3 regions of the Paenibacillus sp. Lou8.1 genome follow, and region 3 is predicted to be linked to each of the others. Evidence: riboswitches for the same ligand, from Rfam matches in the RefSeq annotation. Region 3 holds a riboswitch; each other region holds the start of a gene.
The links. A riboswitch is a leader RNA that binds a small molecule or an ion and turns the genes downstream of it on or off. The one in region 3 is predicted to bind thiamine pyrophosphate.
Positions count from the first base shown of each region.

Region 1: another riboswitch for thiamine pyrophosphate. It lies ahead of tenA (thiaminase II); the one in region 3 lies ahead of thiC (phosphomethylpyrimidine synthase ThiC).
Region 2: another riboswitch for thiamine pyrophosphate. It lies ahead of NLX78_RS14180 (ABC transporter substrate-binding protein); the one in region 3 lies ahead of thiC (phosphomethylpyrimidine synthase ThiC).

Region 1 covers NZ_JANAVN010000005.1:262,379-266,800, reverse strand. The annotation lists gene NLX78_RS09445 (NAD-dependent malic enzyme) at 1-1,606, shown strand, start outside; TPP riboswitch at 1,699-1,801, shown strand; gene tenA (thiaminase II) at 1,939-2,628, shown strand; gene thiM (hydroxyethylthiazole kinase) at 2,704-3,546, shown strand; gene thiD (bifunctional hydroxymethylpyrimidine kinase/phosphomethylpyrimidine kinase) at 3,543-4,373, shown strand; gene thiE (thiamine phosphate synthase) at 4,370-4,422, shown strand, end outside.
Region 2 covers NZ_JANAVN010000009.1:53,385-57,806, forward strand. The annotation lists gene NLX78_RS14170 (MTH1187 family thiamine-binding protein) at 1-71, opposite strand, end outside; gene NLX78_RS14175 (hypothetical protein) at 385-567, shown strand; gene NLX78_RS14180 (ABC transporter substrate-binding protein) at 575-1,618, opposite strand; TPP riboswitch at 1,811-1,920, opposite strand; gene NLX78_RS14185 (pyridoxamine 5'-phosphate oxidase family protein) at 2,191-2,625, shown strand; gene NLX78_RS14190 (bifunctional 2',3'-cyclic-nucleotide 2'-phosphodiesterase/3'-nucleotidase) at 2,847-4,422, shown strand, end outside.
Region 3 covers NZ_JANAVN010000013.1:45,436-49,857, reverse strand. The annotation lists gene NLX78_RS18545 (alpha/beta hydrolase) at 105-1,142, opposite strand; gene NLX78_RS18540 (IclR family transcriptional regulator) at 1,441-2,184, shown strand; TPP riboswitch at 2,339-2,451, shown strand; gene thiC (phosphomethylpyrimidine synthase ThiC) at 2,639-4,422, shown strand, end outside.

The DNA.
Region 1 (4,422 bases), on a different contig from region 3:
AGAACTGGGTTTGGAAGGAATCCTTCCTCCCACCGTCCTTTCATTAGAGAAACAGAGCGTACGGGCATATCAGCAGTTTCTGGCACAACCCACCATGCTGCGAAAAAATGCTTCTCTCAACGACCTTCACAACCGAAATGTCGTACTCTACTACCGGCTGCTAACCGATCATTTGAGTGAAATGCTGCCCGTAGTCTACACGCCGACCGTAGGAACCGCGATTCAAGAATATAGTCACGAGTACAACCGCCCTGGAGGCATATATTTGTCGATAGATAACCCGAACGGTATTGGACAAGCATTCCATAATTCTGGTTTGAGTGGCCATGATGTGGATCTGATCGTCGTGACAGATTCCGAAAGTATTTTAGGGATTGGTGACTGGGGCGTCGGGGGTATTAACATTGCTATCGGCAAGCTTGCAGTGTATACGGCTGCGGCAGGCATTCATCCCGGGCGGGTGCTGCCAATTGTACTGGATGTAGGTACAAATAATGAAAAGCTGCTGAATGATCCACTGTACATCGGAAACCGCCATAAACGGGTTCGCGGAGAAGCCTATAACCAGTTTATTGATACTTTTATCAGCAAAACGTTAGCGCAATTCCCAAAGGCGCTTTTACATTGGGAAGATGTGGGCAGCGTAAATGCACGCCATATTATAGGAAAATACGGTCAAAGCATACTCACCTTCAACGATGATATACAAGGTACAGGAGCGGTGACCTTGGCTGCGATTCTTTCGGCGGTGGATGTCACCAAGACTCCGCTGCGTGAACAAAAAATACTTGTTTTCGGCCCAGGGGCAGCAGGAATCGGTAACGCTGATCAAATTCGGGGTGCTATGATTGAGGACGGCCTTTCCGCAGAAGATTCCTTCAAGTCCTTTTGGGCCTTTGATTATCGCGGGCTGTTAATGGAAGATATGGAAGACGTATTGGAGTATCAGAAACCGTATGTGCGCAAAAAGGATGAAATCAGCTCATGGACCCGATCGGGTGACGGCAAAATACCACTGCTAGAGGTCATCCGTCAGGTGAAGCCTACGATATTGATTGGAACTTCCGGTGTAGCAGGTGCCTTTTCTGAAGAGATCATCAAGGAGATGGCGAAACATGTAGAACGCCCGATCATTATGCCCATGTCCAATCCTACAAACCTTGCAGAAGCAGTACCCGAGGATTTGATACGGTGGACCGATGGCAAAGCACTGATTGCAACCGGAAGTCCTTTTGAGCCCGTCACCTATAACGGTACGAAATTTGAGATTGGACAGGCGAACAATGCCTTTGTTTTTCCGGGACTGGGTCTGGGTGCGATTGTGGTTAAAGCCAAAAGGATTACCCCTGCGATGTTTACAGCGGCAGCAGTTGCTGTTGCCAATGGTGTAGATTCGAATACGCCTGGCGGTGCACTACTCCCTCATATCCGAAAATTACGCGAAGTTTCGTACGCTGTTGCGATTGCGGTTGCAAAAGCCGCGATACAGGATCAGGTAGCCCAGGCGCACATTTCAGATGTGGAACAAGCTATACGGGATGTAATGTGGAAACCGGAATATGCCAAGGTCAAAGCTGTGGAAAGTGTAATTCATCACCCTCACTAAGCTCAAAACACCTAACTAGAGGAAATTTCATATTTTGCACACTATGTTTGACATAGCGTATGAACGTATGTACAGTAATAGTCAAAAGAATAGAAGTCCACTAGGGGAGCCGCTATGGCTGAGACAAGAACGTATCTTGGACCCTTTGAACCTGATCTAGTTCGTACTAGCGTAGGAAAGTGGAGCCTTCGTATATAAGGTTTCAAACGTTTTTTTGCGTATTGGGCCTATTGTTGAAGCCGCTCCATTTTTCCGGGGCGGCTTTTTAGCGTTGTTCCGGAATTATATTCTTACAGGACTTCTTGCTCTTCAATTTGATGGAGGTGGGGAAATTGAGTTTTACACAAGAACTCCGTCGGCAGGCGGACGGCATTTTTCAAGCGATTTTTGAGCACCCCTTTGTGAGAGGTATTGCTGAAGGAAGTTTGACAAGGGGACAGCTGATTCACTATGTAAAACAGGACTTTGAATATTTGAACGCATACATGCGGATATACGGCATCGCAATCTCCAAATGCACGAATCGGGAGGACATGGCTGTATTTAATGAACAAATCTCTTTTATTCTCCACAGCGAGGTTCATCCGCATCAAAATTTCTGTGCTGTCGCAGGGGTGACCTATGAAGAGTTGCAGGGATATCCGCTCGCTCCGTCGGCTCATCACTATATCCGTCACATGCTGACGGTTGCGCATGAGGGTAGCCTGGGCGAGATCTTGGCTGTGCTGCTGCCATGTATGTGGACGTATGCCGAGATTGGTCGCAGGCTGCTGGATGAAGTAAAGCCGGATGAGTCTCATCCGTTCTATGAATGGATGGGCTTCTATGGAGACCAGCTTGATGATACAACACTCAAGTTCCGAGAACGTGTAGATGCTTGGGCGGAAGACGCAACGGCTGCTGAGCGGGAGCGGATGATTGAGCATTTTATACTGAGCTGCCAGCTGGAATATAAGTTCTGGGACATGGCTTATACGCAAGAAGAATGGCCAGTCCAGATGCAGGTAACGGTCTTGGAATAGTTAGCCTGGCAATTCGATTCGTGAAGTACGGTTAAATGCCCTGTTGAACTACCAACTATAGAGAGGATAATCATTATGAGTACATGGGAAAAAAGCTATTCGGATCTCCTGACGAAGGTACAAAACACCAAACCCCTCGTTCACAATATGACCAATGTGGTAGTCACCAACTTTACGGCCAACGGCCTGTATGCATTGGGCGCCTCCCCGGTGATGGCCTATGCACCTGAGGAAGTAGCAGATATGGCAAAAATAGCAGGTGCCGTCGTGTTAAACATCGGTACACTGAACCGCGAACTGGTGGATGCCATGATCATTGCTGGACAATCGGCGAATGCACACGGTGTTCCGGTGCTGCTAGATCCGGTCGGTGCGGGAGCAACGAGCTTTAGAACTGAATCGGCACTGCGAATCCTGAGTGAAGTCAAAATCTCATTGGTGCGGGGCAATGCAGCCGAAGTCGCACATCTTGTTGGAGAAGCGCGTGAGATTAAAGGCGTAGATGCCGGTGACAGTGCTGACAGCGGCCATGTCGATCTGGCAATTCGGGCTGCTCGAACGCTCAATACGATGGTTGTCATTACTGGAAAAGAGGATGTCATCACCGATGGGGCCGAAGCACGAATGATTAGCGGCGGAGACGCGCTCCTCACGAAGGTAACCGGAGCAGGCTGCCTGCTGACCTCTGTGTTAGGTGCCTTTGCAGCTGTTGAACCCAACCTGCTGCTCGCCGGTACAGCAGGTTTGGCATTTTACGGTGCAGCAGCTTCTCGAGCCGCAGCACGTACCGCAGAGCTGGGGCCCGGCAGCTTCCAGATTGCCTTTCTCGACGAGCTGGCCAAACTGCATACAGGTTCACTAGAGGGGCATGTCTCGATCCATGAAGCCGGAACAACAGCAGCAGGTGGTGCGCGATGACAGACGTTCGTGTACCCAGAGCGCTGACGATTGCTGGTTCAGACAGTGGCGGCGGGGCTGGAATTCAAGCTGATCTCAAAACCTTTCAAGAACTTGGCGTGTACGGCATGTCGGCTATTACGGCCATTACCGTACAGAATACCTTAGGGGTCCACGGCGTATATCCGCTACCAGAGGAAGCAACAGCGGAACAGATCGAAGCTGTAGGATTAGACCTTGGAGTGGATGCCCTGAAGACTGGCATGCTGTTTAATGCCGGCATCATCCGTCTTGTGAGCGAGCAGATCCGAAGGTTCGGCTGGAAAAAGGTCGTCGTCGATCCCGTGATGATTGCCAAGGGAGGCGCTGAACTGCTGCAGCTGGAAGCGGTGCAGGCTTTGAAGGACGACCTGCTCCCCTTGGCCCTGGTCGTTACACCGAATATCCCGGAGGCGGAAGCCCTGACAGGGATCAGTATCCATACGATGGAGGATCGCCGCGAGGCTGCGAGACATATTAGCAGTATGGGACCAAAATTCGTTGTGATCAAGGGTGGCCACGCTGACGAGAGCGAGATCAGCGGACAGATTGTTGACCTGCTTTTTGACGGAACCGCCTTTATAGAGCTGAGCGGCAAGCGAGTACGGACTGTCCATACACACGGAACAGGGTGCACTTTCTCGGCAGCGATTACCGCGGAATTAGGGAAAGGGATGTCTGTACCGGAGGCTATCTCGAATGGCAAAGCCTTCATCCAGGCGGCAATTGAGGATACGTTGTGTCTGGGACAGGGACACGGCCCAACCAATCATTGGGCCTACCGACGTCGTCAGGAGATGCTTCTATGAGCGGCAGAATATTGTCAGAGGTGGTGCGCCGCCATCTACAGATATACCT
Region 2 (4,422 bases), on a different contig from region 3:
ACATACGGGTAAGAGTCCTCGTTATTAGGAGTTTTAGGGATTACTTGAATACTGAGCAGTGTGTTAGCCATGAAAATTCACCTGTCCTTTATTGTGGAGTTGTTTTGAGAAAATAGGGTGGTTTAAGGCGGGGAGACCGCTTCGCGTTTCATTTGATCTTACGATCGCTGTTGCCGTGGGATTCTTTGAATAAATTTTAAAAGGTAAGAATCCCACGGCAAAGGCGAACGCTGCGCTTCTCCAGATTCAAATGAACCGCTACGCTGCCAACCGCCTTAAAAAGCACCTTAGTTTTTAAGCTAGGTTGTACGGTATTTTGTATTTTTCTCACATAAGCGCACCTGCTTTTGCGCTTAGACACTATGAGACTAAAGAATAAACCAAGTGGAACGAGAACGAAGTGGGCGGAATGGTGCTGTACAAGCGTTAGCGTTCGCCTTTGTACCCAGATTTCAACCTCTGGATATTCATAAAAGAAATCTGGGTACAACAGCGATGGGAAGCACCATCCGACTGCGTAGTGGAACTTCGTTCACTTCTCTAGTTCAGTCTTATTTAGCGTTTTAACAAATGATCAGCGCTTGGGCAAGAAGTCGTTTGTGAAGGCTTTATCCACTTCCAAAGGCTTGCTGAGCAGCTTGCGTTCGTACATCCAGTCCGAATAGTTTTGCCATACCTCCGCTTTTTGCACACCCCATTGCGCGGCATCGTCCTGATAACGCGGGCTCAGCCATTTTTGGCTGGCAAGTACCAGTTTTTTATCCAGCTCCGGTACAGCTTTGCTTAAGATGTCCGCGGCTTCATCTGGATGGGCGATAGTGTATTCATAGCCTTGTGCGGTAGCGTTCATGAACGCTTTTACCAGTTCTGGATCATTTTTTATTGTCTGTTCGTTGCTCACAATTACAGGTGTATAGTAATCGAGGCTTTTGGAATAATCTTTTACATACAGCATATCTAATGACTCACCTCGAAGCTGGGCCTCAATTCCGGTCCATGCGTAGAAAATCCAGGCAAAGTCGATATCCCGCTTCACGGCTGTAAAATAGTCTGCATTGCCCATGTTGACGATCTTCACTTTGCTCACATCGCCTTTGTCTGAATCCATGATGGATTTCATGACCGCTTCTTCTACGGGAGAGCCCCAACCGCCGTATTTTTTACCTTCAAAATCTTTGGGGCTCTTAATTCCGCGATCTACTGGGGCTGCGAAGCCTGAGGTATTATGCTGAATCACCGCAGCGATGGATACAAGCGGCACGCCTTGCGTACGAGCCTGTGTGACGCCTTCTTGGTAGCTAATACCAAAAGGTGCAGCATTAGAGGCAACCATTTGATCGGCTCCGCCTGAACCAGGTTGAATAATTTGGACATTCAAACCCGCTTTTTCGTAAAATCCTTTGTCCTTGGCAACATAGAGTCCCGTATGATTCGTATTGGGTGTCCAGTCGAGCACGACTTTAACATCTTTGAGCTCCTTTGCCGGAGTAGACGTTTGAGTGTTGGTAGCGGGAGCCGCTTCTTGGGATGTGGAGGGACTTCCACCGCAAGCGGTCAGGGTCAAGGCCATGAGCCACAGACTGATCAGTCCCAGGCTTAACATTTTCATGCGCTTCATCGTTGTGTTCTCTCCTTTAATTACCCGTTATCCGTCCAATCAGACAGCTTATGTTCCCCATTTTCATAAAAATAACATCTGCCGGACGCGATCTTTCCAACAACTTAATCTTCAACAAAAAAAGCGCCCCGAGGTTCCGGGACGCTTGCGCTTGTATATACCAAAGTAAGGGATGGTCCTATGTAAAAAAGGCACATCTTGCTTAAGCATTCCTACGCTGGCATTACCCAGATCAGGTTGTAAGGGTCAGTGTCTTGGGACACACTCTCAGCCGGCCGATTCCAGCACCCCTGGCATTGTAAGGTTTAATGGGTTCATTTATTCGGGTTTACTACGACGATTATATGCCTTGAATGCGGGTCTGTCCAGCATGGAGGAAGAGATGGCGGTTCATTTGCCGAACGATAGGGTACACTTTTACTGTGAGCTTTGATCTGAAAATGAGCATGCATCAATCCGATCTGATCGGGTCATGTTATTTTCAGAACAGCTGTGCAGGTAGGTTCAGATGGGCTGGTGCCCAATGGCATGGCCGTAGAGAATTCTAATTCGTGAAAAGGAGTTGTTGTACTGTGGGTAAAACGGAAACATTGGATCGTAGCCAACTAGAACAAGCCATTGTGAAGGCTTTGGATAACAACAAATTTTGCTCGTTAGGTACGGTAGAGGGTGGCAAACCGAAAGTACGCTATATGGCCCTTTTTAACGATGGAATGAACATTCATCTGGCGACAGATCGCAAAACGCATAAAGTGGATGAGCTAAAGGATAATCCGAATGCTTATCTGCTGCTGGGTTATGAAGTTGGCGGTACAAAGGAAGTCGTAGAAGTGGAGGCTACTGTCCAGATTACAGCTGATGAAGGGCTGCGCAAACAAGTGTGGAACGATTCCTTGAAGGAATGGTTTTCCGGACCGGATGATCCCGATTATGTCATTCTGGACGTGAATCCGACTCGCATTGAGTATGTGGGTCAGCAAACGGAGCGCCAAGTGTGGAATAAATAATGAGAATATAAATGGATAAACCAGTGAATCTCCGAGTTTTTTAGGAGGTTTGCTGGTTTTTTTATTTTTGAGAGAATTAATTATTTTTTCATAAATAATTTAAGTGAATGACTACTCTTTTGTCTGGCGTTGGATTAAAATAGAAATGGTGGGTTCAAGGCTTACATATATGTGCAAAAGTATGTATATGAGGCATACACCTTAATGAGGAGGGGTATATTTTGTTATTTCGTAAAAATTGGTTTAAAGGGTTTACAGCAATAGTTGTAGCTTGTAGCATGCTGGTGTTTTCGGCCGCTCCATCCTGGGCAGCTAGCGATTCTCGCGATAGCGCTACGGTGAATTTGCGGATCATGGAAACAACGGATATTCATGCGTCGCTGATGAACTATGATTACTATTCAGACAAAGAAACCAACGAATATGGCTTGATTAGCACAGCTTGTTTGATCCAACAGGCGCGCAGTGAAACAAGAAACAGCATGCTGTTCGATAACGGTGATTTGTTACAGGGCAATCCATTAGGCGATTATATGGCCAGAAACAAAACCTATGAAAAAGAAGGCGGTGTCCATCCAGTCTACAAGATGATGAACTTGATGGGCTATGATGCGGCGACAGTGGGCAACCACGAATTCAACTATGGTCTCGATTTTCTGGAAAAATCGCTCAAGGGAGCCGATTTCCCTTACGTAAATGCGAATGTTTATGTTGATAAGGGGGGGCAAGCTACTAAAAATTATTTTACCCCTTATCAAATTCTTGATAAAACGGTAACGGATGAGAAAGGTGAAGAGCATACGCTCAGAGTGGGTGTCATCGGCTTGGTCACACCTCAAATTATGCAGTGGGATGAAGCCAATTTGAAGGATAAAGTCGTTACGAAGGATATTGTGGAAACGGCGAAAAAGTTTATTCCTCAAATGAAGACGGAAGGTGCTGACATTATTGTCGTGCTTGCGCACACAGGTTATGAGGATGTGCCGCAAACGCCAATGATGGAGAATGCCGTTAAATATTTAAGCCAGGTGGACGGAATTAACGCTATTCTGTTTGGGCATGCTCATAAATCTTTCCCTGGTCCTGATTTTAAAGAAATGAAGGGTGTAGATCTAGATAAAGGAACCATTAACGGCGTACCGGCCGTGGAAGCTTCCTCATGGGGCAAGGAGCTGGGTATTATTGACCTGAGCCTGGAAAAGAAAAACCGCGAGTGGAACGTAACAAACTCTCAGTCTGAAGTACGTCCGGTTGTGAATACCACTAACCAGGCTGTGCAGTTTACTCCTGACTACAAACTGACAGATTCGATCAAGGAAGAGCATCAAGGAACCTTGGATTATATTCGTCAACCTGTCGGAACAACGACTGCACCGATTACCAGCTATTTTGCATTAGTGCAGGACGATCCTTCTATTCAAATCGTGACGAATGCACAGAAATGGTATGTTCAAAACCATCTTAAAGGAACTGAATACGAAAAACTTCCCGTATTGTCGGCAGGCGCTCCATTCAAGGCCGGCGGTCGAAACGGAGCCGAGTATTACACCAATATTCCTGAAGGTACGGTAGCGATTAAAAACGTATCCGACCTGTATGTGTATCCGAACACGGTTCATGCTGTAGAAGTGACCGGTGCTGAAATTCAGGAATGGCTGGAGTGGTCTGCAGGTCAGTTCAACCGCATTGATCCAAAGCAAACTGAGGAGCAATCGCTGATTAACAAAGATTTCCCAACCTACAATTTTGATGTCATTGACGGTGTGAATTACCAGATTGATGTAACTCAGCCTGCAC
Region 3 (4,422 bases):
CCATGGAACACGAAAAAGAAGCCCAGCTACGGCACGGGTTAAGTGTCCATAGACAGGCTTCTTCAAGGGGAAGAATAGAATATAGTTCTTCGAAAAATAATTTTTTACTTCGTATTCGTTTGTTTGTGGGCATCAGCGGTGGTTTTCTTGTCCTCCAGCTCCTGTACACTGCTTAGAAACGTCGATACCCGTCGCAAATATTCACGCGGGTGCTCTCTGAAAATAAGCTCATGTATCCCGTTTTTAACAATCCATACACTGGAAAGCGGGTTGGTTTGATTGGCAGCGAGCTTTTCCGCAATAGGATAAGGAGCTTTTTCATCCTGTGTACCATGCACAAACATGATCGGGAACGGGTAGTTTTCCTTTTTAACCTCCTGATATGGAATCTGATGCAAGCTGGTGCCGTTCAAAATTGGAAACAGCAACTCCAGAATTTCCAAAGACGGATGTCTTGGCAGATTAATTTGATTGTGAATGTTATGGTACAGCGTATCCGGTTCCAGCAGGAAGGTGCTGTCCAAAATCATTGCGTCCACATCTTTGGTTTGCAAGCCCGCCTGAAGAGCGGTGCCTGCTCCCATGGAGAAGCCCCATACGATAATCTCCGATGAGCCGCGTTGCTTCGCAAGCTGAATTGCTCCGAGGAGCTGTTGGGATTCTGCTTTGCCTCCGGTTGCGACTGCTTTGCTGTTTTGTGACGCAAATCCATAATCGAACATGACCACATTAAAGTTCAAACTGTGGGCATAATGCGCCAGATCATACATGGGAATCCAGCTTTCTTCGCGGTTAGCCCCATAACCATGGCTGAAAATAATCGTTTTCCGCGATTGATCCGCCGGGATATACCAGCCTTGTACCATGCGGCTACCATCCTTGGCAGGGAAGCTAACTTCCTCATAAGGCATGCTTTTGGCCTGCATCGGATTAGAGTACAGCGGTGCAACGGTGGGATTCGTAAGTACCCATGCGATGTAAGCATGCAAGGCAATAAAACAAAACAACAGAAAAAAGACGACCGACAGCAGCAGAGCAATCACAACGTGCTTGAACCGCAGCAGACGGGGATTAAAGAGTGGGGTGGACGGCTCCTGAACAGCGGTCTGTAGCTGAGCGTTGCGCTGGGATGTCGAAATCATGTAAGAGCCTCCTTATATAAAATTGATCTTCGTTTCATAGAATTTAGGTATAATTCCACTTGAAAATAGTAGTGTAGATCCGTATAGATACCTATTATCGTATGATGGGGATTATCCAAAGTCAACGCCTGAACCGGAAAAGTAAAAATGATGCAAAGAATTGTCGATGTTTGTTCTCGTTCTGTAATATGGTTGTCACAAAAACATCGGTTTACAGTAGCCGCGACTATTCTATATAATTTATGTAACCATGTTTCATAGTGTGAAACGAATATGGATACAAGAGGAGCGGTTCACGATGGAAGACCGTAAATTAACCGTTCGCGCTGTAGAGCGTGCACTTGATATACTGCTGTGTTTTACCGCAAATTCGGATCTTGGCCTGACGGAGATTGCCTCCAAAATTGGTCTACATAAAAGCACGGTTCATCGGCTGCTGACTACGTTGGAGGATCGGGGCTTTGTCGTTCGGAATGCCGAAACGGAAAAATATCGACTTGGCTTCCGTATTTGGGAGCTATCCACGCATTTGTCCCAAAGTGACGAGCCGGCGGTGTTGTTACAACCTGCAATGGAAGGACTACGTGACCGTCTGGGCGAGACGGTCAGCTTGTACTTACGGGACGGCAGCATGCGTATTCGCATACAAGCCGTGCAGAGCAATCAGGCGATCCGCAGGGTTGCGCCTGTAGGTGCGCGTATGCCGCTGGCTGTAGGGGCCTCCAGCAAGGTGCTGGCGGCCTTTATGCCGCCGCAGGAGCTGGAAGCCCTGCTAAGCGGGGATGAATGGCCGCCCTCAGTAGACCCGGAGGTCTATAAAGCTCAGCTGCAGGACATTCGCGAGAAGGGCTATGCGACCAGCTATGAAGAACGGGAGCCAGGGGCTGCTGCTGTGGCAGCGCCAATTGTGAACCGGAAGGGACAGGTCACTGCGGCTTTATCTGTATCTGGCCCGGTCAGTCGACTTGCACCCGAGACGCTACATGACTTTGCTCCGATTTTGATCGAAGCGGCGAAGGAAATGGGGCTTATGCTTCCGTAATAAGAATGAACACAGTTGAAGCAAGCAGAGTGATTTGATGGAGAACGTCTCCTTGGTAAAGGGAACCTAAAAGGGTTGCCAAAGCCATAAATTTGAAGTAGTCTGGTAAGGAAGGCGGGATGTCTGTTATATCCGCCTCATGTGAATAAAGTATCACAGTTACTGGGGGAGCCTGTAATGCCGGGCTGAGATGGAATCGTGCAAGATTCCGGACCCTTTGCACCTGATCTGGATCATACCAGCGTAGGGAAGTAATCGGCCATTGAAATGTATACGCGGCTGCTGTCTACGGTGACGCATTGGAATATCATTATTCCACATGCGTACTGTCTGGATAGCTGCCTCGTTAGATTAGCCGGTTCCCTGGGGAACCGGCTTTTTTGCATAGATCAGCGCCACCCTGGGAATGGTTCCGGATCGGTGTGTCATTTCATCGAAACGGGAGGAATGGACAATGAAGCCGACAGAAGCAGAAGGAACAAAAGGAACAGAATTGAAATCAGCAGAAGTAAGATTGGTAGGAACAAAAGAAGTTGAGGTAGAGAAGACAAACGGGGAGCAAGCCAGTGGGGTAACGCCCTTTCCAGGAAGCCGTAAGGTATATATTCAAGGCTCGCGGCCGGACATTGCCGTGCCAGAGCGCGAAATTGCTCTTCATCCTACACATACGCCGCAGGGCACGGAGCATCATGAGCCATTGCGTGTATATGATACAAGCGGTCCCATGACCGACGAAGCCTATCAGGTCGATATCCGTCAGGGCCTGCCTCCATTCCGGCGAGCTTGGGCCCTGGAACGGGGCGATGTGGAGGCTTACGAGGGACGCGCCGTCAAGCCGGAGGATAATGGACTGAAACCTGGCTCCAAACGGGAGACAGTGGAATTTCCCGGCGTGACCAACCGTCCGCTTCGTGCTTCGCAAGGGCGTACAGTGACGCAAATGCATTATGCGCGGCAAGGGATCATTACGCCCGAAATGGAATTTGCGGCGATCCGCGAAGGGGTGGAGCCTGAGTTTGTACGGCAGGAATTGGCGGCTGGACGAGCCATTTTGCCTTCGAATATCAATCACCCGGAAAGTGAGCCAATGGTCATTGGGCGTCATTTTCACGTGAAGATCAATGCGAACATTGGTAATTCTGCGGTTACCTCCTCCATCGAGGAGGAAGTGGAGAAAATGACTTGGGCTGTGCGTTGGGGCTCGGATACGGTTATGGACCTGTCCACAGGCCGTAATATCCATACAACACGTGAATGGATCATTCGGAATTCTCCTGTACCGATTGGGACTGTGCCGCTGTATCAGGCACTTGAAAAGGTAAACGGTGAAGCAGAAGCGCTGACGTGGGAGTTGTATCGCGATACGCTGATTGAGCAGGCGGAGCAGGGAGTGGACTACTTTACAATTCATGCGGGTGTATTGCTGCGGTATATTCCGATGACGGCGAATAGAATGACGGGAATTGTGTCCCGGGGTGGGTCAATCATGGCAGCCTGGTGCCTTGCGCACCATCAGGAGAATTTTTTGTATACACATTTTGAAGAAATTTGCGAAATTATGAAAGCCTATGATGTGGCCTTTTCTCTCGGGGATGGTCTACGTCCGGGTAGTATCTATGATGCGAATGATGAAGCACAGTTTGCAGAGCTGGAAACGTTGGGCGAGCTAACGCAAATCGCATGGAAGCATGATGTTCAGGTCATGATTGAAGGGCCGGGACATGTCCCTATGCATAAAATCAAAGAGAATGTGGATTTACAAATGGAGATTTGTAAGGAGGCTCCTTTCTATACCTTGGGACCGCTCACGACGGATATTGCCCCCGGATATGATCATATTACCTCAGCCATCGGGGCGGCGATGATCGGTTGGTTCGGGACGTCCATGCTGTGCTATGTTACGCCCAAGGAGCATTTGGGTCTGCCCAATAAGGATGATGTCCGTGAGGGTGTCATTACCTACAAAATTGCGGCACATGCTGCCGATCTGGCGAAGGGGCATCCACGAGCGCAGCAGCGGGATGATGCTTTGTCCAAGGCGCGCTTTGAGTTCCGCTGGCGGGATCAGTTCAATCTGTCGCTTGATCCCGAGCGTGCCTTATCCTACCATGATGAAACGCTACCGGCAGAGGGCGCCAAGGAAGCACATTTTTGCTCGATGTGCGGCCCTAAATTTTGTAGTATGCGTATCACTCAGGACATTCGCGCCTATGCAGCGGATAAGGGGCTGGACACTCA